DNA from 2 places in the uncultured Gilvimarinus sp. genome. Region 1 is predicted to be linked to the other one. Evidence: predicted binding sites of a transcription regulator. Region 1 holds the regulator's gene; the other holds the start of a gene.
The links. Region 1 encodes sigma-54, which starts transcription at its own class of promoters, with help from an activator protein. Its sites were predicted from a motif close to TGGCACANNNNTTGCNNT; they were not measured.

Region 1 (14,616 bases):
CTTGTTAGTAACTAATTAGCGGTGGCTGCGAAGTTTTTCTTTGTGTTTGATTAATTGCCGGTCGAGCTTGTCGGTCATGGCATCAATCGAGGTGTAGAGATCGTCTGACTCGGCGTCAGCAAAAATGTCTTTGCCGTTAACGTGAATCTTCGCCTCGGCTTTTTGCGTTTGTTTTTCTACCGACACGGTAACATTGATTGTGGTGATCAAATCGCTGTGGTGAGTCAGTCGTTCCAGTTTGGATTCGATGTGATTATGAATCGCTTCGGTGACATCGACGTGATGGCCGCTGATGGTTACTTGCATACACTGCTCCTCGTGTCTGTCTGCTGCCTAAGTTGTTGTGCTGCACCCTTGGTATTAGCGCATTGCCTCGAGCGATTGGCAGAACTTCAACATAGCAAGGATTAGAAGTTCTGTCACATGGGCCGGTGTCTTAACCCAGCCCTTTGCGCTCATTAGAAGGCGGAATATTCAACGACTCGCGATACTTGGCGATTGTACGCCGGGCAACGCGAATCCCTTGATCGGAAAGCATCTCGGTGATTTTGCTATCGCTCAGAGGTTTTTTCGGGTTCTCTGCCGCGACCAGCTTTTTAATAATAGCTCGGATTGCGGTCGACGAGCACTCGCCGCCAGAATCGGTGCTCACATGGCTAGAGAAAAAGTATTTTAACTCGAATATGCCTTGTGGCGTGTGCATGTACTTTTGGGTGGTGACCCGCGAGATAGTCGACTCATGCATCTCCACTAGCTCGGCAATATCGTGCAGCACCAGTGGCTTCATGGCCTCGGCGCCGTACTCTAAAAAACCACGTTGCTTTTCGACGATACAGGTGGCCACCTTTAGCAGAGTTTCGTTGCGACTTTGCAGGCTCTTTAAAAACCAGCGGGCCTCTTGCAGGTTGTCTTTTAAGAAGGTGTTGTCGCGGCTGGAGTCGGCGCGTTTGACCATAGAGGCGTAGCCGGAGTTGATCCGCAGCTTTGGCGCTATGTCTGGGTTGAGCTCAACTGTCCAGCGTCCTTCCTTCTTATCCACAAACACGTCGGGTACGACATACTCGGTTTCGCTGGTGCTGATGCCATCGCCGGGGTGTGGATTAAGGGTTTTAATCAACGCCACGGCTTGAGCTAACTCAGGTTCTTTGAGGCGGGTCTTGCGCATCAGTTGGCGGTAGTCGCGGCTACCGAGCAACGGCAAGTACTGGCGCACAATCAGTTGCGCCGCCTCTAAAAAAGGGGTGCTTTTGTCGTATTGGGCCAGCTGCACCAGTAAGCAGTCGACTAAGTCGATGCTGCAAGTGCCGCAAGGGTCAAACTGTTGTAAGCGGTGTTGTACCGCCTGCACCTCGTCGAGTTCTAGGTCGTCCCAATTGGCGGTTAAACCCTCAAAAATATCCTCGATACTGCTACTGAGAAGACCCGAGGGCTCGACGGAGTCAATGATCGCCAGGGCAATGATCTCATCGCGCTCGGACATGGGCGTGAGGTTGAGCTGCCACATTAGGTGGTCGTAGAGCGATTCGGTATTGCCGCGACGGCTTTCGAAGTCGTTATCGTCGCCCTCGTAGTTACTGGCGGGTAATGTTGACGACGAACTCTCGTAGACATCATCCCAGCTGGTATCAACGGGTAGGTCTTGCGGGATCGACTCGCTCCACTCGCTGTCAGCGGTGGGTTCGTCCGCCTCGGCGGTGGTTTGGGTGCTCGCTGGGTCTGCGGGGTTCAGCTCGTCCTGGCTGTTATCGCGGCGTTCATCTTTGCCGTCGGTGTCACTATCCTTTTGGTCGCTACCAGTGTTGTCGTCGAGGTTCTCCTCAACTTCGAGCATGGGGTTGGAGTCCAGCGCCTCTTGGATCTCTTGTTGCAGATCCAGCGTCGATAGCTGCAGGAGGCGGATGGCCTGTTGCAGCTGCGGCGTCATGGTGAGCTGTTGACCCAACTTTAGCTGTAGGGACTGCTTCATAATGTTAGCAATGGCACTCAGATTGTGTTGTTGTAACTGTGGAGTTTAGTCATCAACACCAAGCCAAGCAATAGTACTAAGCAATCTTTGTGCCTGAAAGTCAAAAAATAGAAATTGTCAAGTGGTGGTGCGGCTGCTCGGCTTTACAGCATAAAGTTGTCACCGAGGTAGACTTTGCGCACTTTCTGATTGGCCAGAACCTGCTCCGAGCTGCCCTCAGCGATGATATGGCCCTCGCTGACGATATAGGCTTTTTCGCAGATGCCAAGTGTTTCTCGGACATTGTGATCGGTAATCAAAATACCAATGCCGCGATCCTTAAGGTGACGCACAATGTGCTGAATGTCGCTGACCGAGATAGGGTCAACCCCGGCGAAGGGCTCATCTAGTAGAATAAAGGCCGGGTCCGTTGCCAGGGCGCGGGCGATTTCGACCCGGCGGCGCTCGCCACCCGAGAGCGACATGCCGAGGTTGTCGCGAATGTGGGTGATGTGAAACTCCTGCAGTAGCTGCTCGAGCTGCTCTAGGCGCTGTGGTTTTTTGAGATCGCGTCGAGTCTCTAAGATGGCGAGGATGTTGTCCGCCACCGACAGCTTGCGAAACACCGAGGCCTCTTGCGGCAGGTAACCAATGCCCGCCCGGGCCCGGCCGTGGATCGGTAGGTGTGTCAGGTCTAGCTCGTCTAGGGTGACGCGGCCGTTGTCGGCTTTGACCAGCCCCGCGATCATGTAAAAGCAGGTGGTTTTACCCGCGCCGTTAGGCCCGAGTAAGCCGACAATTTCACCGCTGCTAACAGACATCGACACGTCAGCGACGACTTGGCGGCGTTTGTAGCTTTTAGCGAGGTTGTGTGCAGTAAGAGTGGCCATATTATTTTTCGGTCGCTCCGGCAGGAATCACCATTTTGATACGCTCGTTCGAGTTGTCATCGCTCTGGGCGTTGATGAGTTCGCGGGCCAAGTCATAGTGAATGCTGTGGCCTTGCATAATCGCGCCGTCTTGTTCGATTTTAGCGCTGTTGCTGAGCGTTACCGTGCGCTTGTCGTGGTCGTAGCTGATCTCGTGAGCCTCGGCAAACACTTTGCCTTTGTCGGCTTGGGGTTGCTGTTCAAAGTGTGCCGGGGAGCCAGATGCCTCGATTTTGGCGACTGAATTGTCACTTTTAAAGTGAACCACGATACGCTCGGCATCGATGATCAACGAGCCTTGTTGGAGGCGCGCTGAGCCGGTGTAGGTGACTAGCCCATTTTTTTGATCAAACAGTTGTTTGTCGGCCTGTAGCTGAAAGTCTTGCTCGCGGTCGTCGGGTAAGGCGTGAGCTGTTGTGGCAATCATTGCCATTGCGGCGGCTAAAGCCAGCGCCGGGACTCGCGGAAATAAGCCCGTCTTTAAATAGCGCTTAATATCATTAAGGGGCATAAGTGGCTTTTACCTCGGATAGCAGTTCAATACGTCCGTTGTCGAGCTCGGCATTGAGGCCAACAGCGCGAGTGGTGCCGCGCTCGCTACGCATGGTAACAGGTTTGTCGGTATGCGCGTATTGCTGGTCAGTGTCGATGGTTAGATCATCGGTGGTTAAGGTCACCCAGCCGTATTGGCCTTTTTCGTTCCATACCTGCACATTGTCGCGCAGGGTGATGGCGTTGCTGACACTGGTGCCTTGCTTGGCTGAAAGTTGCCATGGCTCAGTACTCGATTGGCGATAAAGCGTGACGTGGGGGTGATCCACTTCGCTGCGGTTAATGGTGCCATTGCTAAACGAGGTAACAGAGCGGGCAACCATTTTGTGTTTGAGGCTGCCGTTGTTGCTATAGGTGCGATCGACAATGCCCGTCATATACGATTGCGGGAATTGCTTTTGCGCCTTGGCGCTCTCGTCACTTAACAGCATGTCACGGGGCGAGTATTGCAGTGCGCCATAAATCAGCGCGCTGCATATCGACATAAGCAGTATCCAAGATTTGGGTTGCCGGGGCCGCACAGGCTTAGTCCTCAGTTGCGATAAATGGCGCCAGCATGGCGGTGTAGCTGCCTTGCGCCTGCATAATTAAATCACAGGCGTCGCGCACGGCACCGTCGCCCCCGCGGTTATGGCTAATCCAGTGGGCGCGCTCGGTAACCGCGCTGTGGCCGTTGGGAACCGACAGCGCCAGGCCCACCCGGGTCATGATGGTTAAGTCGGGCCAGTCGTCTCCCATGTGGGCAATTTCATCAAGTTCGATATTCATGTCTTCGATCATTTCACCCAGTGCCTGCCATTTGTCTTCGCGGCCCTGAATTAATAATGTAATGCCTAAGTCCCGAGCACGACGGGCCACCAGTGCACTGGTGCGGCCGGTGATGATACCCACCTTGACGCCGGATTTTTGCAATAATTTGAGGCCTTGTCCATCGAGTGTATTAAAGGCTTTTAGTTCATTGCCGGCGTTATCAAAATACAGTTTGCAGTCGGTGAGCACGCCGTCGACATCCAGTAATAGTAATTTAATGCGGCGTGCGCGGGTTAGGGTTTCTTCGGTCATAAGTTAATGGCTGTATTGGAGAGTGTGTAAGGTCGCGGTGCGATTAAATAACGCCAGCGCGCAAAAGATCGTGCATATGGACAACGCCGGTAGGGACTCGGTTGTCGCCCGTGATCACCAAGGCGGTAATTTTTCGGGTTTCCATAAGGTTAAGCGCCTCGGCGGCGAGCGTGTCGGGTGCGACGGTGGTCGGGCTGTGATTCATAATCTCGTGCATTTGCGCCGAGTGTATGTCCACGCCGCGATCAATACTGCGGCGCAAATCACCATCGGTAAAGATGCCGGCAAGCTCGCCACTGTCTTCAGCTACCGTGGTCATGCCAAAGCCTTTCGTGGTCATCTCCAGTAGCGCTCGGGCTAGGGTGTCGTGCTTTGCAACGACCGGCAGTTCATCTTTACTGTGCATGACGTCGCTGACTCGTAGCAACAGCTTGCGCCCCAGTGAGCCACCGGGGTGCGAGAAAGCAAAGTCTTCGGCGGTAAAGCCGCGGGCCTCAAGCAGGGCGATGGCGAGGGCGTCTCCTAGCACTGTGGTGACGGTCGCGCTGGATGTTGGCGCCAGTGCCAGCGGGCAGGCTTCGCGCTCGACGGCGATACTGAGGTGAGCGTCGGCCGCTTGCGCCAATACCGACTCGGGCGCACCGGTCATGCTGATCATTGGCACGCCTAGCCGTTTAATCAGCGGTAAAAGCGTCAGTAGTTCGGGGGAGTTGCCGGAGTAGGAAATGGCAATAAGCAGGTCATCGCGCGTTAGCATGCCCAGATCGCCGTGACTGGCTTCACCTGGGTGCATAAAAAACGCGGGGGTGCCGGTGCTAACCAATGTCGCCGCTATCTTTTTGCCCATATGACCAGACTTGCCCATGCCCGAGACGATGACACGACCGGTGCACTTTAAAATCTGGCGGCAGGCGCGGCTAAATTGCTCATCAATATGACCGCGCAGCTCGGCGACCGCTTGAGTCTCAAGCTCAATGGTGCGCAGCGCTGACTGGCCAAAATCGAATTCCGTCATGATATTGCGTGATTCCTAATGCTTTTGATGGGCGCTAGTATAATGCATTAAGCCAACAGCAGGACGTAATAACCGGCATACAGCGCTAGCAGCAGCAGGCCGAGTGGTTTGCCCAGCGCTGCCCCACCGCTGTTGCGGCGGGTTAAAAAGCTGATATACAAAGCGATGGCAAGTATCAGTGTTAAGGCGCCCATGGCCAGAAAGTCGCGATTAAAAACGGCGGACTCCATGTCGAGTGGGGCAATGATGCCCGGTATGGCCATTACCGCTAAAATGTTAAACAGATTAGAGCCGATTACATTGCCGATAGCGATGTCATAATGGCCTTTAAGGGCGCTGGCAACCGATGCCGCCAGCTCCGGTAGGCTAGTACCTACCGCGACCACCGTAAGACCGATAACCAGTGGGCTGACGCCAAAGGCTAGGGCCAGTTCACTGGCGCCGCGCACCAGTAAATCGGAGCTGATGATCAAGATGACCAGCCCGACAATAAACCAAGCGATTGACGCGAACCGGCTCATGACTGGAATATCGTCTTCAACCTCTTCCGGGTGGTGACGTTTGCTCCAGATGATCAACCCCATGGCGCAGGGCAACAACGCCAGCATCGCCCAGCCCTCTTGGCGAGAGAGGTGGGCGTCGCTCAGGAACCATCCAGCTAGAGCGGTGACAAACAGCAGAACCGGCAGCTCTATTTTTAGCAGGTGGTTTTGTACTGGCAGCACCGCAATTAGTGCGGTAGCGCCCAGTACGAGGCCAATGTTGGCCAGGTTTGAGCCGAGTGCATTGCCCACCGCCAGGTCTCCTGCACCGCGCAGTGCTGCGTTAAGCGAGACGACGACCTCGGGTGCCGACGTGCCAAACGCGACGATAGTGAGGCCGATGATCAGCTTGGATATGCCAAAGGTGCGCGCCATAGCGGCGCTGCCGGCAACGAACTTATCCGCGCTCCATATTAGGCCAACGAAGCCGATGAGCACCAAAAGTGCGGGAAACCAAAGCTGGGTCATAAAGTGATCTCGGTGTAATACTGGATGATTTTTGCTAAAGGACGGCACCATTTTACTGTGATGCTGTCTGTAGGCTGGTGCGGGGCTAAATGGTATAGTGTTCCGCTTCGCACAGCAATTGCGAGCGCTCCGCTCGCCGCCTGATTGGCGTATATTTTGGTGCTAGGCAATCCAGCCAGTTTAGTTGTACGTACTATATTTAACCTTACTTGCCTGTGTCGCTCGCTAGGGAAGAGTTTGTTGTAATTTACTCGTTAAGGAAAGTGAAGATGATTCGATTTTCGTTGCTGAAACCGCTACAAACGGCGGTTGTGTTTTTTATGCTTGTCGCGTCAATGGCCCGAGCCGATGGCGCGGACCCGTATCAATTAGTACAAGGGGTTACAGATAAGCTGATCAGTGCAGCACAAGTTCACAATAAAAGTGGCGATCAGGCAAGCTTTGATGACGAAGTGATGGCGGCGCTAGAGCCCGTGGTTGCGTTTGATTATATTGCCCGAGTGGTGATGGGCGATTACTACGACAAGGCGACGGACAAGCAGAAACGTGCTTTTGCCGACAAGTTTCAGGCCGATTTGGTTAGTACGTATGCCAAAGGTATTGCGACCTACGCCGATAGCAGTATTAAGCTGGTAGAGCCGTCTAAGCCGGTCGGTGATGCACGCCGGGTGACGGTAGAGCAGCAAGTCAGCCATGAAGGCTCGACTCACAAGCTGTCTTATTCCATGGGTAAAAACCGTGACGGTGAGTGGAAGCTGATTAACGTGGTGCTTAACGGCGTTAACCTGGGGCGCTCGTTTAGCAGCCAGTTCCAGCAGTTGGCGAATAAATATGGCGGCGATATCGATAAAATTATTGGCCAATGGGACGCTTCTGAAGGCTAGTTTAACGCTGCTCTGACAATCCCGCGTGCCCTTAAGGGTGCGCGGGGCGCTACAATCCGGTAATATTCCCGCCTGTTTCTAATTAGTCGACCCAGATTCTTGCTGTGGTCGTCCTAGCCCTATGGGAGAGCTATGCAAGCCCAAGAGATTCAAGCGCTCATCGAAAACCACATTGCGGACAGTCAGGCGCAAGTGACGATCGAAGGTAGTCATGTCCATTTAGTGGTGGTGAGCCCTGCCTTTGCCGGTGTTAGTCCTGTGAAAAAGCAGCAGATGGTGTATGCCCTGCTGACTGATCAGATAGCCAGCGGCGTGATTCACGCTGTTCATATGAAAACGCTGACTCCTGAAGAGTTCGCCCGCCAGTCCAGCTAACAGGTAGCCCGCATGGATAAACTGATGATTCAGAGCGCAGGCCCGCTGGCCGGCGAGATCCGTATTTCCGGGTCAAAAAACTCGGCGCTGCCTATTCTTGCCGCCACCTTGCTGGCCGATACGCCGATACAAATATCGAATTTGCCACACTTAAACGACATCACCACCATGCTGGCGCTGCTGCGTTGCATGGGCGTGGGGGTGACGGTGGACGAGCGTATGTCGGTCGAGATCGACGCCAACGCGATTAATGACTTTACCGCTCCTTACGAGCTGGTAAAAACCATGCGCGCCTCTATTTTGGTGCTGGGGCCGATGCTGGCTCGCCACGGAGTCGCCAATGTGTCGTTTCCGGGCGGGTGCGCCATCGGTTCGCGCCCGGTGGATATCCACCTGCGTGGGCTTGAGGCCATGGGCGCCACCATTGAGGTCGACGAAGGTTATATTCGTGCCCGCATGGATGGACGCCTAAAGGGCGCTCATATTTTAATGGATACGGTCACCGTCGGCGGAACCGAGAACCTGCTGATGGCCGCGGTACTGGCCGAGGGGCGCACGGTACTGGAAAACGCCGCGCGCGAACCCGAGGTGGTGGATTTGGCTCACTGCTTGGTGGCAATGGGAGCGCAGATCGAAGGCATTGGCACGGCGACACTGGTGATCAATGGCGTTGAGCGTCTGCAAGGGTGTCACTACAACGTAATGCCCGACCGTATTGAGACGGGCACTTATTTAGTGGCGGCGGCGGCAACGCGCGGCAGTATTCGCGTTAAAGATACGCGGGAAGACATTCTCGAAGGTGTGTTGCTTAAATTGGAAGAGGCTGGTGCCCACATCGCCACCGGCAGCGACTGGATTAGCCTGGATATGAAAGGCAATCGCCCGCGCGCAGTCAGCTTAAAAACTGCACCGTATCCGGCATTTCCCACGGATATGCAGGCGCAGTTTACCGCGATGAATGCAGTTGCTGAAGGCTCAAGCTCCGTTACGGAGACGATCTTTGAGAACCGCCTGATTCAGGTGCACGAGCTTAACCGCATGGGCGCTGATATTTCTTTGCAGGGTAATACGGCGATGATCCGGGGGGTCGAACGGCTTAAGGGCGCGCCGGTTATGGCGACCGACCTTCGTGCATCGGCAAGTTTGGTTATTGCAGGCCTTGTCGCGGATGGGGCGACACTGGTGGATCGAATCTACCATATTGATCGCGGCTACGAATGTATTGAAGAAAAGTTGCAAATGCTGGGCGCTAATATCCGCCGGGTTCCCAACTAGGTTGAGTTATGACTGACATGATTACCATTGCCCTCACCAAGGGGCGGATTCTGGAAGAGACGTTGCCATTGTTAGCGGCGGCCGAGATTCACCCGGAAGAAGACATCGACAAAAGCCGCAAGCTGGTGTTTGCCACCAACCAAAGTGATGTGCAATTGCTGGTGTTGCGCGGCGCCGATGTGCCCACCTACGTGCAGTTTGGTGCGGCGGATATGGGCATCTCGGGCAAAGACACACTGATGGAAAACGGCGCCGAGGGGCTGTACGAGCCGCTGGATTTACGTATTGCCCGCTGCCAGTTGATGACCGCGGCCATTAAGGGCGCGCCCGCTAAATCTGGCCGGATTCGGGTGGCCACTAAATACGTTAATATTGCCAAGCAATATTACGCCGCCCAGGGTCGGCAAAGCGACATTATTAAGCTTTACGGGGCGATGGAGTTGGCGCCTATTATGAGCTTAGCCGATGAAATTGTGGACATTGTCGACACGGGCAATACTCTTAAGGCCAACGGCTTAGAAGCGCGCGAATTTATTGCCGATATCAGTTCGCGCCTGATTGTGAATAAAGCCTCCATGAAGATGAAGCATGTGCGTATTCAGGCCATTATCGATGGCATTGCACAGGCCGTGGCTTCCGGTAACAAGTAAGAGATCACTATGACAAGCAATCCTTTGATCGCTCGCCTTGATGCTAGTGATGCTGAGTTTTCCTCGCAGCTCGATGCGCTGCTGGCATGGGACTCAGTGTCAGATACCAAGGTTGCCGATATTGTTGCGGAGATTATCGCGGCGGTAAAAGCTCGCGGTGATGCGGCTGTCGTTGAGTACACTAACCGGTTTGATCGGCGCACTGTGACGAGCATGAGCGAGCTGGTGGTGCCGGCCGAGCGAATCGCTGCGGCACTGGCGGCGATTTCTTCCGAGCAGCGCGGCGCGCTGGAAGCGGCAGCTACGCGGGTACGGACGTATCACGAGCACCAGCAACAAGAATCCTGGCGTTACACTGAGGCCGACGGCACTGTATTGGGTCAGCAGATTACAGCCATGCAGCGTGTTGGGCTTTATGTGCCGGGCGGCAAGGCGTCGTACCCGTCATCGGTGTTAATGAATGCGATACCGGCCAAAGTGGCAGGTGTCGATGAGCTGACCATGGTGGTGCCTGCGCCCGATGGTGTGCTCAATGATATGGTGCTGGCCGCCGCCGCGATCGCCGGTGTTGACCGTGTCGTGACTATGGGGGGTGCGCAGGCCGTTGCCGCGTTGGCCTACGGCACCGAGACGATTGCCCGGGTTGATAAGATCGTCGGCCCTGGCAATATTTTTGTCGCTACCGCCAAGCGTGCAGTGTTTGGCCAGGTGGCAATCGATATGATTGCCGGGCCCTCCGAAATTTTAGTGCTATGCGATGGCCAGACCGATCCCGACTGGATCGCTATGGACTTGTTTAGTCAAGCTGAGCACGATGAGCAAGCGCAGTCGATTTTAGTTTGCCCCGACGGGGACTACCTTGATCGTGTTGCGGCCGCCATGGCCCGCTTGCTGCCCACCATGAGTCGCGCGGACATTATTCGCCCCTCTTTGGCAAATCGCGGTGCGTTAATCAAAGTGGCCGACATGAATGAGGCGGTCGCCTTGTCCAACCGCATTGCGCCCGAGCACTTGGAGCTGTCGGTCGCCGATCCGGAGGCCTTGTTGCCCAGTATTCGCCATGCGGGCGCTATTTTTATGGGGCGTCACACCCCCGAGGCGTTAGGTGATTACTGCGCGGGTCCGAATCACGTGTTGCCTACCTCTGGCACGGCACGGTTTTCGTCCCCCCTGGGTGTTTACGACTTTCAAAAACGCAGTTCTATTATTTTCTGTTCGCCCGAGGGGGCGTCGGTGTTAGCCGAGACGGCCTCGACTTTGGCGCGCAGTGAAGCATTAGAGGCCCACGCGTTGTCGGCCGAATACCGCAAGCGCTAACGTTTTAATGTTGGCTCGGTAGGTTAGTGGGCCGACTTGTGGTGCGCTAGGTGCGGTTGACTTCGAGGTTATCTGGTCGCTCGCCCACCGTGACATCTATCTCCAGCTCTTCCGGCAGCGAGCCGTTGGTGTGAGGGCGCAATACCCGTACGCTGACGACGGTGCCCGGCGCCAAATCGGCCACCTCTTTTAGCCCTTGGCGCTCATTGCCAATGGGTTGATTGTTGATGTGGGTAATCACATCGTTGGGGCGAATGCCGGCGATGTGTGCGGGGTTATTTAAAAAGACATTCGTGACCCGCAGGCCGCTGACGTTTTTTAATCCCAGTGCGGTGATGGCGGCGGGCGTTAAACGCTCGGCGTCGAGGCCGAGCCAGCCGCGCACGACACGTCCGTACTTAATAATATCCTTTAGTGATTTCATGGCATCGTCCGCGGGTACGGCAAAACCAATGCCGACGGTATCGAAGATAATTGCGGCGTTAATGCCCAGTAAATTACCGTGGGTGTCGATCAGCGCGCCGCCCGAGTTGCCGGGATTGATCGCGGCATCGGTTTGGATGTAGTTCTCGTAGCTGCTGATGCCTAAGCCGTAGCGGCTAAGCGCGCTAATGATACCCTGAGTGACGGTTTGACCGACCCCGAAAGGGTTGCCAATCGCGAGCACGACATCGCCCACGCGCGCCTGATTGGGGTTGCCGATATTAATGGGGGTAAGGTTGTCTAGCTCGATTTTTAGTACTGCCAGATCGCTGCCGGGATCGTTGCCAATAAATGTAGCGCCCGCGCGGCGGCCATCGTGCAGCAGTACTAAAATCTCGTCCGCGCCTTCGATGACGTGGTTGTTGGTCAGCAAATAGCCCTCGGGGCTGACAATAACGCCAGAGCCCAGCGCCGACTTAACTCGCTCTTGCTGGCCAGAATTGCGAAACAGTTTTTCGTACAGGGGGTGGTCGGCGAGTGGGTGGCGACGAGTTTCGATGACTTTTCGCGAGTAAATGTTAACAACCGATGACGCCGCTTGGTCGACCGCGTGGGCGTAAGACAGGTTGGCAAAGGCATTATCGCTTTGGGGGGCAGCGCTGGCCGGTAGTTGCCAGCTTTGCGGGCGTAGCTCGGGCACGGTGAGTAGCAAAATTAAAGCGGCAACCAAGCCGATCATGACGGGCCAGGCAAAAAAGCTCAGCAGGCGGCTCGGGGACATGCAATCTCCTCTTGGTGGCGCACGGGCGCCTGTTAGCGCTCTGGTGCGGGGTAGGGCTCGGGAGTTTTGCTGTCGTCGGAGGTGCTGTTGCCTTGCTCATCCAAGCCGTACTCTTCGCTCAGAGTCGGTTTGCGGCCTTGGCGCTTAGGGGCCCAGTCGCGCGGCGCCTGAATTTGTTGCTCGTGCAGGGTGTGTGACTTGTTGCCCGGCAATTGGTGGTCGGCATCGGCCAGCAGTTGTCGGCTGATTTCCGGTGTGCTTAATGTTAACGCGCTGCTGGCTAGGTGCTCGTGCATGTCTCGGTAGCTTTCGTTTAAGCTTTTTACCAGCTCAGTGGTGCGGGCAAAGTGGTCGGTCACATCGCGCTGATAGTTGTTGAGTGCCTCTTCGGCATCAATTAGGCGTTTTTCCATATCGGCATTGCGCGAGCCGCCTGAGCGACCACGAGAAAAAATATAACCGCTAAAGCAGCCTACAAATAGGGCGATAAGGGCGCTAATAACGACGGTGGTGAGTGAAAACACAACAGCTCTCCTGAACTTGCCGAATAAAAGAGTCGTGGGCCTTGGCGTGCAAAACCCACCTTACAGTCGGTATTATACGGCCTTTTACGCTTCAACGTGAGGTGCACAGTGGCACCACAGCGAAAAAATTGTCTGTAGGGTGAATTGAGTTTATGACCAGCGATTTATTTGAGTTTGATCGAGGGCTGTTGCTAGCCGGCCCGGTGGGTGCCTTGGAGGTTTCCGTCAGCTTGGCGAGCGCCGCTAAGGCGGTAATGCCCGCAAATGCTGTGGCCATTGTTTGTCATCCGCACCCGCTGCATGGTGGCACTATGGATAATAAAGTGGTGACTACCCTGATGCGTACTTATCGTGACCTTGGGGCGGCCGTTGTGCGGTTTAATTTTCGCGGTGTGGGGGCGAGTGAGGGTGAGTACGCCGAAGGTGTGGGTGAGGTGGATGACTTGCTAGCGGTTATAGCGGAGGTACAGCGTCATCGTCCGGGTGCGCCTTTGTACCTGGCGGGTTTTTCGTTTGGCGCGGCGGCGGTGGCGAAGGCTTGCGCCACAGTGACGCCGGTCCGGCATGTGGCGTTAGTGGCGCCGCCAGTACCGCGTTACCAGTTGGCCGATATTAAAGGTGTTAAGGCGCCGCTGGCTGTACTTCAGGGCGCTATGGATGAGCGGGTGGTGGCCGCTGAGGTGGCACGTTGGGTGGCTGCACTTGAGGGTGATGTGAGCTATCGCGAGTTTGCCGCCGCCGGACACTTTTTTCATGGTGAGCTGGGGCCGCTAAAGCAGACGCTGACAGAAATTGTTGCGGGGTTGGAGGATGAGTGACGTAGTTGCCAGTGGGGCGCTGAGTCCGAAACAGCGCTACGACAAAGATTTGCAGCGCCCGGGCTTTGTGGCGGACGCCACGCAGGCACAAGCTGTGGCCAAGTTGCAGTCTCTGTACGAGCGCTTGCAGCAGTCGGCCAAGCCCCCCAGTTTGTGGCAGCGTTTAACGGGGAAAACACAGCGGGAGCCGGTCTGTGGTTTGTATTTTTGGGGTGGGGTCGGGCGCGGTAAAACCTACCTGATGGATAACTTTTACGAAAGCCTGCCCTTCGAGCAAAAAATGCGGGTCCACTTCCATCGTTTTATGCGTCGTGTGCACACTGATTTAAAGCGTTTGGCCGGACAAAAAAATCCGCTTGAGCAAGTGGCTGAGGGCATTGCCGCTGAGGCGCGGGTCATCTGTTTTGATGAGTTTTTTGTCAGTGATATCACCGACGCGATGATTTTGGCGGGCCTGTTGCGCGAACTGTTTGCCCGTGGGGTAACGCTAGTGACCACCTCAAATATTGAGCCGGCGGGACTCTATCGCGATGGCTTGCAGCGCGAGCGTTTTTTACCGGCTATTGCATTGCTGCAAAAATACACAGAGGTGGTCAATGTGGATGGCGGCGTCGACTACCGGTTGCGGGCCTTGAGCCAGGCCGAGCTGTATTACTCGCCGCTAGGGCCGGAGGCAGAGGTGGCCCTGGGCGCCGCGTTCGAGCGTTTGTTGCCGCCGGGAGCTCAGGTGCGCGAGAACACCACCATTGAGGTGGAGCAGCGCCGCATTAATGTTCGCAAGCAAGCTGATGATGTCGTCTGGTTTGATTTTGCGGCGGTGTGTGACGGGCCGCGCTCGCAAAACGATTACATCGAGCTAGCTCGTGAATTTCACGCGGTGTTGGTAAGCGATATTCCCCTATTAGGTGGCGACAAAGATGACCAGTCTCGCCGTTTTATTAATCTGGTCGATGAGTTCTACGATCGGGGGGTCAAGCTGGTGGTGTCGGCCGCCGCGCCGCTCGATCAACTATACAGTGGGGGTAGGCTGTCGTTTGAGTTTGCCCGCACGGAGAG
Region 2 (14,616 bases), on a different contig from region 1:
CTGCTCATGGGCGCTAGCGCCCGATGCAAGCAATGCCCCTGCCAGAGCAGTCACAGCCACCCCTCTAACCTTCATTGTCGCCATTGTCTCGCTCCTTATGTCAGGCAAAATTCAAAGGCCGGTATTGTACCGCGTCTGGGGGGATTGTCAGTGTGTCAATTTGTCACAGGGGCAAAACATACCCAACCTCAACAAAGGGGGCTTAAACGCGCAAATTTACCGCCCTAGTAACACTCAATCACCACTTTGTGGATCATTTATCGATATACTAGTGTCAAAGCCATTGATAACGATCCATGTACTGGGAGAAGACCGTATGATTCACGCACGTAAGCTGACTATTCGCTGGGTAAAGCTGGCGGCCACACTGATCGTTGGCACCGCGCTCTTGGCGGGCTGCGCCTCCAGCGGCCCCACGATTCAGAGCGATTACGACCGCGACGCAGACTTTACCGCGTACCAAACCTTTGCGTTTGTCGATCCACTGGGCACCGACAAATCGGGCTATTCCACGCTCGTGACGAGCCACTTTAAGTCGGCGGCAAGGGAAGAAATGGAGCAATTGGGTTATACCTACTCCGAGCAATCGCCGGATTTACTGGTTAACTTTTTCTCCAATACCGAGAATCGTACCGATATTCGCAGCACGCCATCAATGACCGCCTCTTATGGGTATTACGGCTACCGCAGTGGCTTGTATATGGGGCTGCCGCTGTACGGCTCAGAAACCGAGACCCGCCATTACAAAGTGGGGACGTTAAACATCGACGTCGTCGATGCCAATAAAGAGCAACTGGTTTGGGAGGGCATCGCCGAGGGCAAGCTGAGCAAAGACGCCATGGCCAACCCCCGTGACGCCATTCGCACTGCGGTAAATCAGATTTTTAAAACCTACCCAACTCAGGTGGCAACCACTACCAAATAACCACCGAGCAAACCTCGCGGCAGTCGGCTCGTCCGGCCGCCGCCACTCGGCTTTTTAGGATCTGCTATGTCTCGTCTATCTGTGTTGCACACTCTTTTTGCGCTAACCTCTACCGTTTTGTTACTTGCCGGCTGCCAGAGCACTCCCACCCCCGACATTCAAACTCTGACAGCAAAAAACACAGACTTTAGCCTGTACCAAACCTTCTCGCTCACCAGTACTCCGGGTATTCAGGTGTACGGCGAGCCAGAACCCGTAGCGCAGGACGTAGCCACCGCTATTGCCCGCGAGTTAACCGCCAAAGGTTACCGCCAAGTTGATCGCAACGGCGATTTGTTTATTAATTTCCACGCCGAGATCGACAACGATGTACAGGCGTTTAATAACGCCATCCCGATCACCCCGGACCGCACCGGTTATTACCGTTCTTGGGCGTCGTTTTACGGCCCGCTGCCGCAGGAGCGCGAAGGTGGTACCACGCGCATCACCTACGCCGGCGCTATCAACATCGATGTGGTCGACCGCAGCGCCAATCAAGCGGTGTGGCAAGGCGTGTATCGGCGCAAACTAACCGCCGAGGACGAGAACGAACAGACGCAAGTCATCGACCAAGCGGTTACATCTTTGCTGCGCTCATTGCCGCGCGCCAAATAACCGTTGCACACTGGCGCCAACTCACATTTTTAGTGCTAATCTTAAGCCGTTAAGCGATAGCGTCCGGTGCGCCTCCCGCACCGGGCCTTGTAATATTTTGTCTCTATCAACGGCAACCCGCAGGATAAATAACACTCACCGGGAATAAAACATGAAGGCCAATCGACAACTTTATGGCGTCGCCGTCGCGTGTCTACTGCTATCGTCGTGCGCCAACGGCGTAAGCCAAAGCGATTTAAATTACTCAATCAATATCAATTACGGTACGGTCGACGCTATTGATAACGTCAAGATCGACTCTGATGCAGGAAGTGGCGCCGCGATGGGAGGCATCGTCGGTGCCGCCACCAGTGGCCATCACAATCGCGGTGAACACGCACTGGAAGGTGCCGTAGCAGGCGGTATTCTTGCGGCGTTACTGCAAGGCAATCGTGACGCCTACTCGTACCAAATCAGCTTAGCGCGCGGCGGCACCTTAAAGGTAATCACAGAGCAAGGCGACATCCGCGTTGGCGATTGCGTCAGTGTCGAACAAGGCCGTACGACCAATGTTCGTCGAGTTGCCAGTGTTTACTGCGACTCTCATGGCAACGCTGCCCTGCAGCACCCTCACGTCGTCTCTTCTGCCCAAGAGGACGCGGCCGAGTGTCACACGGCCAAGCAAATTGCGTTAAAGGCAGAAACCGAAGAGGACATCGACCTCGCCATCAAGCGCGTACGCGCTTTATGTGATGGCTAAAATACATAAGACCCGGCTAGCCTTTGCAGGTTAGCCGGCCTCGATAACACCACCCCCCCCACACACCAACCACTAACACAGCTACGAGTTTTAGTGGGCGCCCGCATTAAGTGCGTCCATCACGCGTGGCCAACATCGATAAACATCACTTAACGGTCCGCGCAAAACCCAAGCTCACTGTCCGCACCATATTAAGGCGAGGCCATGCCCTCCGTCTTTAAATGGTGCGCAATAACAGTGCAAACTTATTGCCCATCAAGCGACTAAGCGCCGCTCAAGTTTTAAAGCCGCCGGGCAAACCCTCGCAATCACCAGCGTTACGCTGCATCACTCGCGCGTCATTCTCGTTTGGCACGCTTCATGCTCAATGGCCTGTGCCTTTTATGAAAACGCTAATTTAAACTAAGCATAAGCGAGACCTCAAACACCATGCGAACAAGTGGATGGACACTGACAGACTGGCTTGATACCTATACTCGCCAAGAGGCGACGCCAGCCGAATTACTCACGCCATTAGTTGATGCGCTTGACGCCAGTGACCCGGCATGGACCTACAGAATTAATCGCGCCGAGCTTAACCAACAGCTGGCTTTTTTAAACGATAAGTCTCCCGCTGACTTGCCGCTATACGGTATTCCTTTTGCTGTTAAAGACAACATTGATGTCGCCGGTTTACCCACCAGCGCCGCCTGCCCCGCCTACAGCTATGACGCCCGTAATAGCGCGACCGCCGTCGCCCGTTTAACACAAGCCGGCGCCATCGTGATTGGCAAAACCAATCTCGATCAATTTGCCACAGGTCTTGTAGGTACGCGCTCGCCCTATGGCGCGGTGCCCAACAGTGTTAACCCGGATTATATTTCTGGCGGCTCAAGCTCAGGCTCAGCCGTGGTAGTTGCGCGCGGCCTAGTGCCCTTTAGTTTAGGCACAGATACCGCCGGTTCAGGTCGCGTACCCGCAGGTTTTAACAATATCGTTGGGCTTAAACCCACTAAAGGCCGCTTTAGCACGCGCGGGGTTGTACCCGCTTGTCGCAGCCTCGACTGCGTATCGATATTCGCTTTAGGGGTAGACGATGCCGCGACCGTTGCACGGCACCTCGAAGCGTTTGATAGCGCAGATGCCTATTCGCGCAAACCGCAACTCAGTGTGCAAACACACCTGTTTGGCAGCGCACCAAACATTGCCATACCTGAATCTATCGACTGGTGTGGCGACGACGCACAACGCGAGGCGTGGCTTATCGCCGTGCAACAACTCAAAGAGGCCGGGGCAAATATAACCACCTTAGACTTTACGCCAATGCAAAACCTCGCTCAGCTTTTATACGGCGGTGCTTGGGTTGCCGAGCGCGGCGCCGCCGTAGGCGATTTTATTGCGCAAAAACCGGCCGAGGTTAACGACGTGGTCGGCGGCATTATTTCGCAATCCGCTAACTTTACGGCTATCGATGTGTTTAACGCCGAGTACCGCCGCGCCGAGCTCGCGCAAGAAATACAAAGCTTAATGAGAGAAGTCGATGCGCTAATGGTACCCACCACCGTGCGCTTTCCGACACAGGCCGATGTTGCCGCCGACCCAGTTGGCGTTAACACTCAGCTGGGAATGTTTACCAACTTTGTTAACTTAGCCGATTGCGCCGCGTTATCGGTGCCCGCCCCTAAACGCAGCGATGCGCTCCCCTTTGGCATTACTTTTATTGCACCGGCCTGGAGCGACAACGCCCTTATTGCCTTAGGCGCCTATTGGCAACAGCAACAACCCTGGACGAAAGGCGCCTCCGAGCAAACGCTGCCATTAACGCCAGCAAAACCTGCGGGGATTGACGATCAGTTCATACGCGTCGCCGTCGTTGGCGCACATTTAACAGGCATGCCGCTAAACCATCAACTCACCAGCCGCAGTGCGCGCTTTGTCTGCGAAACCAACACCGCCGACCGCTACCGGCTTTACGCGTTAAGTAATACCCAGCCAGCTAAACCCGGTCTTGCCCGCGACGACACCGGCAGCGCCATTACGGTTGAGCTGTGGGATATGCCACTCACATTGTTTGGCAGTTTTGTCGCCGAGATACCGGCGCCATTAGGCATCGGCAACGTGACCTTAGCCGATGGCAGCACCGTAAAGGGCTTTATTTGCGAGCCAGCAGGGCTTAAAGGAGCGCTCGATATTACCGAGTACGGCGGCTGGAGAAATTTTTTAAACAATAAAAACAAGGTGGCAAACCAATGATAAACAACCGCCACACTATTACCTGACATTTTTAAAGGGCGGCGCCAACACGTCGGCCTACACCAATTGCAGAAACAAGAGTCGTTTCGACAAGCTGATAATGAATTTATCGGCCGTGGGATCGCCTTGTCTGTAAAACCGAAGCGTGAGCTTCGGTAAGGGCAACCGATGTTGTCGGGAGCCTTAGTAAACGCGATGTCTGGGAGTAAAACTGGGGCGCACACTGCGTGACGCTCATCTAACCTCAAGCTATGGAGATCGACCATGATATTAAGAAAACTGGCAAAAACCGTTGGCGCGCTAGGTCTTGCCTGCGGGATGACACTGTCCGCAGCCAACAGCTACGCCGAAGATGACACCATTAAGGTCGGCGTACTGCACTCGCTATCCGGCACTATGGCCATCTCAGAAACCACCCTCAAAGACACCATGTTGATGCTTATCGAAGAGCAAAACAAAAAAGGCGGATTGCTGGGTAAAAAACTTGAGCCCGTGGTGGTGGACCCGGCTTCCAACTGGCCTTTATTTGCCGAGAAAACTCGCGAGCTTATCTCGCAAGAGGGCGTCGATGCCATTTTTGGCTGCTGGACATCCGTTTCGCGTAAATCAGTACTGCCCGTCGTCGAAGAGCTAAACGGCTTACTTTTTTACCCCGTACAGTACGAAGGTGAAGAGTCATCACGCAACGTATTTTACACCGGCGCGGCACCCAACCAGCAAGCGATTCCCGCGGTTGATTACCTGATGAATGACCTGGAAGTAAAACGCTGGGTACTGGCCGGTACCGATTATGTGTACCCGCGCACCACCAACAAAATTCTTGCCGCCTATCTAAAATCGAAAGGCGTTAAAGAGTCCGACATTATGATCAACTACACCCCGTTTGGTCACTCCGATTGGCAGAACATTGTCTCGGACATCAAGCGCTTTGGCAGCGCCGGTAAAAAGACCGCCGTTGTCTCGACCATTAACGGTGACGCCAACGTACCTTTCTACCGCGAGCTGGGCAACCAAGGTATTTCGGCCGAGGATATTCCGGTAGTTGCTTTCTCAGTGGGCGAAGAAGAGCTGTCGGGTATCGATGCTAAACCATTGGTAGGCCACATGGCCGCATGGAATTACTTTATGAGTGTCGATACTGACGAGAACAATCAGTTTATCGACCAGTGGCTGGCGTTTATTGAAGACGACAAGCGCGTTACCAACGACCCGATGGAGGCGCACTACATCGGCTTCAATATGTGGGTAAAAGCCGTCGAAAAAGCCGGTTCTACCGACTCCGACAAAGTGATTGATGCCATTGTCGGCGTTGAAGTACCCAACTTAACCGGCGGCACCAGCAAAATGCTGCCTAACCACCACATCACCAAGCCTGTATTAATTGGTGAGATTCAGGAAGATGGTCAGTTTCTTACCGTTTGGGAAACCGAAGGGTTAGTGCCTGGCGACGCTTGGTCTGACTACCTTGAAGGCTCGAAAGATTTAATCTCCGACTGGACCGCTCCAATCAGCTGCGGCAACTACAACGAGATGAGTAAAAAATGCGTAGGCGCGACTGAGTAAATTAAGTATAGCGACCGGCATCACTGTCAGGGGTGCGAAGCCCCTGACAGATAACAACGATAAGTGCTTAAAACAGTAAGCATAACAACATCCTCAAACACCATGATAGTGACTAATGCCATGTTCAAATTACAGAACTCGGTTCGTCGTTACCTAAGCTTCACTTTACTGCTGGTAATGGCGCTGGGGTTTTCGCCGGGCTACGCGCAGAGCGCGCCTGATAAAACCACCACCTTTAACACCCTCGTTGATGAACTGGCTGAGGGCAGTTTAAGCAAGCGAATTAAAACCGTCTCGGCCATCGCCACACTTAAACACGAGCGCAGCGCCATCGTACTTAGCGCGCTACAAGACGGATCACTCAAGGCTACCAGAGGCGACCCCACGCTGGTGGTTATCGAGCTCGAGGATGACTCGCTACTAAGCGCCCAAACCGGTGCGCTCATCAATGACGATTTGGGCCGATTAAAGCGTATCCCTATTCACAATAAACTGCGCAGTCAGCTGCACACATTGGTGGCGCAGCTAAACCTGAGCAGCCCCGACAAAGCCATCCGGTTAGGGGCGGTTAACCGTCTAATCACCGACGGCGGCAATGAAGAAACCGCCACCACCTTGCAAGCTCTGCGTGAAAGCGAGCCCGATAGCGGCGTACGCGATGCCATGAGCACAGCCATTGCGATGTACAACATTCAAAGCGATGACGCCAATGTACGCCTCAATGCAGTTAAACAGCTGCAAGGTTCGCTTATTCCCGAGGTGCGTGGCCCGCTAGCGGCACTGGCCGATAGCGACCCGGACAAAGCCGTACAACAAGAAGCGCAACAAGCCCTGGAGTCGATTGAGGGGCGCCTTAAAGTATTCCGCTTTTCTGAGAACGTGTTTTTTGGTTTAAGTCTTGGCTCAGTTTTTTTACTCTCCGCCATCGGACTCGCCATTACTTTTGGGGTCATGGGGGTAATCAACATGGCCCACGGCGAACTTATGATGATCGGCGCCTATACTACTTGGGTCATTCAGCAGCTATTACCTAACCATATTGGCATAAGCTTGTTTATTGCCATTCCCAGTGCCTTTGTGGTCGCGGGCTTAGTGGGTATTGCTATCGAGCGCGGCGTGATTCAGTTTTTGTACGGTCGTCCACTCGAGACACTATTGGCCACGTTTGGTATTAGCCTTATTTTACAGCAGGCCGCTCGCTCAATATTCTCACCATTAAACCGCGCCGTCAGCCTGCCAGAGTGGATGAGTGGCTCGCTGCAAATCAATCCAGCCCTATCACTTACCTTTAACCGGCTTTACATTTTACTGTTTGGGCTGATGGTCTTTTTTGCCCTGCTGACCATTCTTAAAAAGACTTCTCTCGGGCTTAAAGTCCGCGCTGTATCGCAAAATCGCCCCATGGCGCGCGCCGTCGGCGTACGCGCCAGCTGGGTCGACGCCCTGACCTTTGGCTTGGGCTCGGGTATTGCCGGCATCGCCGGTGTCGCACTGTCGCAACTTACTAACGTTGGGCCTAACCTGGGGCAGGCCTACATCATCGATTCTTTTATGGTGGTGGTATTTGGCGGCGTTGGTAATTTATGGGGCACATTGGTCGGCGCCATGGGCATTGGCTTACTCAATAAATTTATGGAGCCCTACGCCGGCGCGGTGTTGGCCAAAGTTTTGATTCTCGTGCTGTTAATTCTGTTTATTCAGAAAAAACCCAAAGGGCTGTTTCCACAAAAAGGCCGCGCTGCCGCCGATTAAACGGCAACGCCTATACGCCCATAAACACCCGCGCGGCTCACTATAAAAATCCGCGCACGAGAAACAAAAAAAGAGTTGGACAAAATTATGTTAACGCAACGTTTACTGACCAGTGACAAAGGCGGCATGGTGGTGCTGGGGATACTCGCCCTCACCTGCATACTCGTGCCTATCTTAAATCTGGCGGTGCCCGAAAGCTCACCGCTTCATGTATCGACCTTTACCGTAACATTACTCGGTAAATTTTTATGTTATGCCTTACTGGCGTTAGCACTGGATTTAATCTGGGGCTACGCCGGTATTTTGTCGCTCGGTCACGGCGCCTTTTTTGCGCTGGGTGGCTACGCCATGGGCATGTATCTAATGCGCCAAATTGGCGATCGCGGGAAATACGGTGACCCGCTACTGCCGGATTTTATGGTGTTTTTAAACTGGGATAGTCTGCCCTGGTATTGGCTTGGGTTTGATATGTTTTGGTTTGCTATGGCAATGGTCATACTCGTGCCCGCCATACTGGCCTGGGTGTTTGGCTGGTTGGCGTTTCGCTCGCGGGTTACCGGCGTGTACTTTGCCATTATTACCCAGGCACTTACCTACGCCTTAATGCTGGCGTTTTTTCGCAACGAAATGGGCTTTGGTGGCAACAATGGTTTAACCGACTTTAAAGACATTCTCGGTTTTTCCATCACCGCTGACTCAACCCGTATCGGTCTGTTTTTAGCCTCGGGCATTATGCTTATTATCGCCTACCTTGCCTGCCGCTATATTGTGACCTCGCGTATGGGCCGGGTAATCGTTTCTATCCGCGATGCCGAAACGCGCACCCGCTTTTGCGGTTATCAAGTGGAGTCCTACAAGCTGTGGTTGTTTGTCTTCTCCGCAATTCTGGCGGGTATCGCCGGCGCCCTCTATGTACCACAAGTAGGTATTATCAACCCGGGTGAGTTCTCGCCGCTTAACTCCATCGAGCTGGTGGTTTGGGTGGCAACCGGGGGCCGCGGTACGTTATACGGTGCCATTGTCGGTGCCTTTAGTGTCAACTATGGCAAGACCATTTTTACCAGCTTCTACCCAGAGGCTTGGCTGTTTCCCTTAGGTTTATTGTTTGTCTTAGTCACACTGGTATTGCCGAAAGGTCTCGTGGGTTTATTCAGCCGCTTTAAGCGCCGCCACAAAAAAAGCAACGACGCCAAACAGGAGGACGCACCATGAACCCGTTTAAGCACGCGCGGAACTGGAGCACCCGCGCCCTACCGGTAAAAGACCCAAACTTCGGCCACGCGGTGGATACCAGTCACGGCCCCATTTTGTACATCGAAGACGTCAACGTCAGTTTTGATGGCTTTAAAGCACTGAATAACCTCAACCTGTTTATCGATGATGGCGAACTGCGCTGTATTATCGGCCCCAACGGCGCCGGTAAAACCACCATGATGGACGTGATTACCGGCAAGACCAAGCCCGATTCGGGCAGTATCTTTTTTGGTCAACAGATTAACCTGCAGCATCTGTCTGAGCATCAAATTTCCCGTGGTGGTATTGGCCGAAAGTTTCAAAAACCCACGGTGTTTGAAGCGCTCTCGGTGTATGAAAACTTAGAACTCGCCACCGCCGACGACAAACGCGTGTGGCATATTCTAAGCCACCAGTTGACCGGTGCGCAGCGCGACAAAATCGATGAAGTGTTATACACCATCGGCCTTAGCCAACATGTTCATAACAGCGCCGGCAACTTATCCCACGGGCAAAAACAATGGTTAGAGATTGGCATGTTACTGATGCAAAGCCCACGGGTGTTGCTGGTCGATGAGCCAGTAGCCGGTATGACCGGCGAAGAAACCGAGCGCACGGCCGAATTATTAACGTCCCTGGCCGGTAAACACTCCGTGATTGTGGTTGAGCACGATATGGCCTTTGTTCGCTCTATCGCCAAAAAAGTCACGGTGCTGCACCAGGGCTCAGTATTGGCCGAGGGCACAATGGATCAGGTGCAAAGCAACCCCAAGGTCATTGAGGTTTATTTGGGGGAATGATGGTTGGCGATGAAGAGAAACGGAGAACGAAATACAGAATTCACTTCGCCGTTAACCGTTTTCCGTCAACCGTCCCCCGCTCTCCCAACAATAATTGGAGCAACACAGTGCTAAACATACAATCAATTAACCAATACTACGGCCAAAGCCATATCCTCTGGGATCTGGATTTGGAGCTGCCCGAAGGCACCTGCGGCTGCCTAATTGGCCGCAATGGCGTGGGTAAAACCACTTTACTTAAATGCATTACCGGCTTACTGCCTATTAAAGATGGCAGCATCATCTTTAACGGCAAAGACATCAGTAAAGCCTCCACCGAGGCCCGCGCCCGCGCTGGTATCGGCTATGTGCCACAGGGCCGCGAGATCTTCCCGCTGCTAACCGTCGAAGAGAACCTAAAAATATCCCTTGGTGCTCGGCCCGACGGCAAAAGCCAAGTGCCCGATTTGATTTACGAGCTGTTTCCGGTACTTAAAGAAATGAAACACCGCCGTGGCGGCGACTTATCCGGCGGTCAGCAACAACAACTTGCCATTGGCCGCGCGCTGGTACTCGACCCTAAACTGCTAATCTTGGACGAGCCCACCGAAGGCATCCAACCCAATGTGGTGCGTGACATCGGCAACGTCATCCGCCGGCTGAACCATGAGTTTGGTTTAACGGTTTTACTGGTGGAACAAAAGCTACCTTTTGCCCGTAAAGTCGCCGACCATTTTTACATTATGGAGCGCGGTAAAGTGGAGGCCACCGGCGCCATCGATGAATTGAACGATGATTTAGTGCAGAAGTACTTAAGCGTTTAATGTAAAAGCTAAGGCAGAGCGGCTTTTCACTCTGCCTTAGTACTATTAATATTCAGGACTATTCATCGCGCGGCCCCGCCACACCGAGCGCCACATAAAACACTGCGCTAGCAGTCCGCACGCCACCATCGCCAACACGACCGACAATAACGTATGCGGCAACAGCCCCGACAATGCGCTTAGCAACCCCGCCCCGCCAAACTGACAAGCACCAAGCAATGCCGCCGCGGTGCCGCTGTTTTGCGCAAAGTGCTCCATATAACAGGCCTGAATATTGGGCGAGAGCGCGCCGTGAGCGCCAATGGTGATCATCATGGCAGGTAAAAACACCCACACCGGCCATGCAAATACCGCCGCCAATGTTAACGCGACTAACCCTATGCCTTGTAGCCCGGTGGCAAGCTGCAAAATATGCAGTGAACTAAAGCAGCGCGCCAGCAGCGCCCGATTCACTAAATTGCAGCAAAACATAGCGGCGATATTAGCCGCAAACATAATGGCAAACGCATCGGCCGACTGGCCAAAATGATCTTGATAAATAAACGAACTGTGGGTAATAAACACCATCATTACCGAGAAAGCCCCCACCTGCCAGGCGATATACGCCAGCGCCGTGCGATTTTTAAAGACCGCCACATAACGCTGAATAATACTCCCCGGCACTTTCTCGACCGGGCGCGGCAGGGGCGGCTCGCTAAACACTATTTTAATTAGCAGCGGAATCATCAAAACCGCATACACCGCCATAAACACAAAAATGCCCGACCAATGGCCGATCTTCAGCAGCAAGCTGCCAATACTTGGGGCAATACCTGGCGCCACCACCAAAATCAAGCCCAAAAACGAAAACAGCTTGGCGGCTTCTTGCCCGCTGATACGGTCGCGAACCAGCGCTGGCACGGACACCAACACCCAGCCCGCACCAATGGCTTGCAACGCGCGGCCAATTAAAAAGTGCGGCAAGGTATGCAACGTCGCCAACAGCGCACTGGCAAACGCAAAAATCAACAAACCCGCCATCAACACCTGCTTGCGTCCTAATTTATCGGATAGCGGCCCGCCAATAAGTTGCCCTATCGCCAGCGCAAAGACATACACCGAAACACTCACCGCTACTGCCTGTGAGGACACTCCCAAATCAACAGCAATGGCCGGAAATGCAGGCAAGTAAGTATCGAGTGAAAAAGGCCCCAACATCATGGTGGCCGCTAAGGTAATAACCAAGGGCAACGAAATTGTGTCAGAGCGCTGGATAGACGGTGTAGGCATAGCAGAATATAAAACTAAGAGAGTGGAAGCGTTAGTGTAGACCCAAAAAGCGATAGAAAAGATAGACACACGCCTAAAATCGGGCCTACTTAACCACAAGGTCAATTTAAGTTAGACCAAGTAAGATTAAGCAAAAACATTGATATGTCATACATATTATATCACGGCACTATAAAACGATTTAAACGACAACCCTAAAATAGCAGGGCTTTACCGCCACTTTACGCTAAGCAACTGAATAATATAGGTTTTTCAATCACTAACCTAGCGGGCCTAATATTTTGCCACACCAAACAGGCCTGACCAAAACCTAAAGAAATAAGAAATTGGCCTACCATTAGGTATTAATATAGTTTAATAGTATTAACAAGCATGTCCTTTTCATTATTATCACTCCTCCTACGGTGTCTTGGTAAATGCCCTTGCCACACACCGAGGTTATTTGGCTAGGCGCATTCTTTCGCCTATGTGTGACAACAACGATAATGAATGAGGTTGAACCATGAAGAAACTCTTTATCCTATTAACCCTGATGGCCTTTAGTGCCAGCTCTTTTGCGGCGCTGTCCTCCGGCCGCTATGTCATCGTATCCAAGCTCAATGGTAACGCGCTCGATATAGACAGCTTTAGCAGCGACGACGGCGCCAATGTCATGCAATGGTTTGCCATTGGCGGTACCAACCAACAGTTTGACGTTCAGGCTCTGGGCGACGGTAGCTACTCCATTCGCGCCGTACACAGCGGTAAATCACTGGATGTTTACGAGTGGAACGCCGAAGACGGCGCCGAACTGCGCCAGTGGAGCTACAGCGGCGGCGACAATCAACGCTGGTACATTGACAGCCAGGGCGGCAATTACCACTCTATTACCTCTAAGTTCAGTGGTCGTGCGCTGGACGTGTGGGAGATGAGCATGTACGCGGGCGCCGATGTGCGTCTGTTTAGCTATTGGGGCGGCCCCGGTCAGTTATGGGCGTTTCAAAAAGTGGGCAGCTCTAGCGAATGCTACGCGGGCGCCTCGCTGTCAAACCGCTTCGTCGACTGCGGTGGCAAAACCATCGGCCTAAGTTGCAATGGCGACGACGAAAGCCAGGGAGCCGTTATCAGCCTTAACAACGCCTCAGTGCGCAATGTGCGCTTGGCCGCCAACGGTGGCGCCGACGGTATCCACTGTACCGGTGGCAACTGCACCCTCACCGATGTAGTTTGGGAAGATGTGTGTGAAGACGCCGCAACCAATAAATCCGAGGGCGGTACTATGACTATAGTCGGCGGCTCGGCTTACAACTCAGATGGCGGCTACGGTGGCAGCCCGGACAAAATATTCCAACATAACTCTAAAAACAGCACCACGGTTATATCCGGTGGCTTTACCGCTTACGGCGAGCACGGCAAGCTGTGGCGCTCGTGTGGCAACTGTACCAACAACGGTGGCCCGCGCAACGTATTGATTTACGACGTCAATATTGATGCCGAAATTGGTGCTATCGTCGGGGTAAACCGCAACTATGGTGATCGCGCCACCATCCGAAACCTGCGAATTAAAAATTACTCCTCCGGCGACCCGCACGTATGCGATGAGTACAAGGGTGTCGAAAAAGGCAGCTCATCATCTAAGTATGGCGAGTACTGGAACTCGGCCAGCTGCGATGTATCGCCCTCAGATGTAAGCTCTCTGTAAACCGCGATACAGCACCGAGTGCTAAATGCAAAGTGCGACCGCTACGGTCGCACTTTGCTGCCTGCGCCGTCCCCCTCTTTGCGATATTGAGAAGGCGTAACGCCCACGATTTTTTTAAAAAACGTATTAAAAACCGATTTGCTGTTAAAGCCCACCGCCAAATAAATGTCCGTAATGGTCCTGTCGCGCTTCTCGCTTGAACGCAACAACTGCTGTGCCTCAGCAACACGGTAGCGATTGATAAACTCGTAAAAATTAACGCTAAAGTGACGGTTAATAATCATCGACAAATCTCGTGACGAAACATCCAGCGCGTCAGCTAAGTGATCGAGGGTTATATCAGTCGGCCGGTAGAGTTTATCATCACGCATTTTCTGATCGATGGCCCGAGCCAACTCAGGGTTCAGCAACTGGTCAGATAACGTAGCGTTAATCGGTGGCTTCTTACCCACGCTGGTAAAGCTGGCAAAGTGCCTAATGCCGGTATAGACCAACAGGTTTACTAGGATAAACAGCGCGTAATAACCAATCAGCCCCAGGGTTTCAAATATCTGCACATTTGGATTTTCAAGCAAACTCATCATCTTCGCTAAGCTTAATAGCAACTCGAGTGACATCACCCCCCCAAAGCCTATGACCACAACCGTTATCCAATGGGTTTCAACTTTCTCGATATTTGAATGTGTGCTTTTGAGCAGCTTCTTGTAGCGCGCTAAAATTACTAAACAGGCAACAATGTATCCCACCCGCAGCCACTTACAGGCAACATCGGCGACAATATAGCTGGCACTATAGACAAAAGTCTCGCTGTCGATCAGCCACAGGCGCTGTGCAAAGGATAAGCGGTAATATACCTGCCACATAAATAGTGCATAAACACATAGTGGGAGTAAGTGCCACAAATCTCGCCAGCGCAGTTGAAAGTCACGAAACAATAGTGACTTTACGCAAAAATATAGCAATAA

Region 2: atzF (allophanate hydrolase) is a predicted target of sigma-54. The motif match lies at 2,668-2,685, and genes of this name have one in related genera.

What each region holds. Positions count from the first base shown of each region.
Region 1 is NZ_CAXAUC010000004.1:127,296-141,911, forward strand. It holds gene raiA (ribosome-associated translation inhibitor RaiA) at 16-306, opposite strand; gene AACY82_RS08980 (RNA polymerase factor sigma-54) at 437-1,966, opposite strand; gene lptB (LPS export ABC transporter ATP-binding protein) at 2,110-2,835, opposite strand; gene lptA (lipopolysaccharide transport periplasmic protein LptA) at 2,837-3,385, opposite strand; gene lptC (LPS export ABC transporter periplasmic protein LptC) at 3,375-3,911, opposite strand; gene AACY82_RS09000 (HAD-IIIA family hydrolase) at 3,952-4,488, opposite strand; gene AACY82_RS09005 (KpsF/GutQ family sugar-phosphate isomerase) at 4,532-5,503, opposite strand; gene AACY82_RS09010 (calcium/sodium antiporter) at 5,551-6,513, opposite strand; gene AACY82_RS09015 (ABC transporter substrate-binding protein) at 6,783-7,397, shown strand; gene AACY82_RS09020 (BolA/IbaG family iron-sulfur metabolism protein) at 7,530-7,772, shown strand; gene murA (UDP-N-acetylglucosamine 1-carboxyvinyltransferase) at 7,785-9,047, shown strand; gene hisG (ATP phosphoribosyltransferase) at 9,065-9,697, shown strand; gene hisD (histidinol dehydrogenase) at 9,707-11,014, shown strand; gene AACY82_RS09040 (trypsin-like peptidase domain-containing protein) at 11,061-12,218, opposite strand; gene AACY82_RS09045 (DUF1043 family protein) at 12,251-12,742, opposite strand; gene AACY82_RS09050 (alpha/beta fold hydrolase) at 12,895-13,560, shown strand; gene zapE (cell division protein ZapE) at 13,553-14,616, shown strand, end outside.
Region 2 is NZ_CAXAUC010000010.1:70,389-85,004, reverse strand. It holds gene AACY82_RS14270 (hypothetical protein) at 1-84, opposite strand, end outside; gene AACY82_RS14265 (DUF4136 domain-containing protein) at 317-925, shown strand; gene AACY82_RS14260 (DUF4136 domain-containing protein) at 992-1,579, shown strand; gene AACY82_RS14255 (hypothetical protein) at 1,731-2,318, shown strand; gene atzF (allophanate hydrolase) at 2,748-4,550, shown strand; gene urtA (urea ABC transporter substrate-binding protein) at 4,869-6,113, shown strand; gene urtB (urea ABC transporter permease subunit UrtB) at 6,234-7,865, shown strand; gene urtC (urea ABC transporter permease subunit UrtC) at 7,992-9,077, shown strand; gene urtD (urea ABC transporter ATP-binding protein UrtD) at 9,074-9,898, shown strand; gene urtE (urea ABC transporter ATP-binding subunit UrtE) at 10,006-10,701, shown strand; gene AACY82_RS14220 (multidrug effflux MFS transporter) at 10,747-11,970, opposite strand; gene AACY82_RS14215 (pectate lyase) at 12,473-13,651, shown strand; gene AACY82_RS14210 (helix-turn-helix domain-containing protein) at 13,693-14,616, opposite strand, start outside.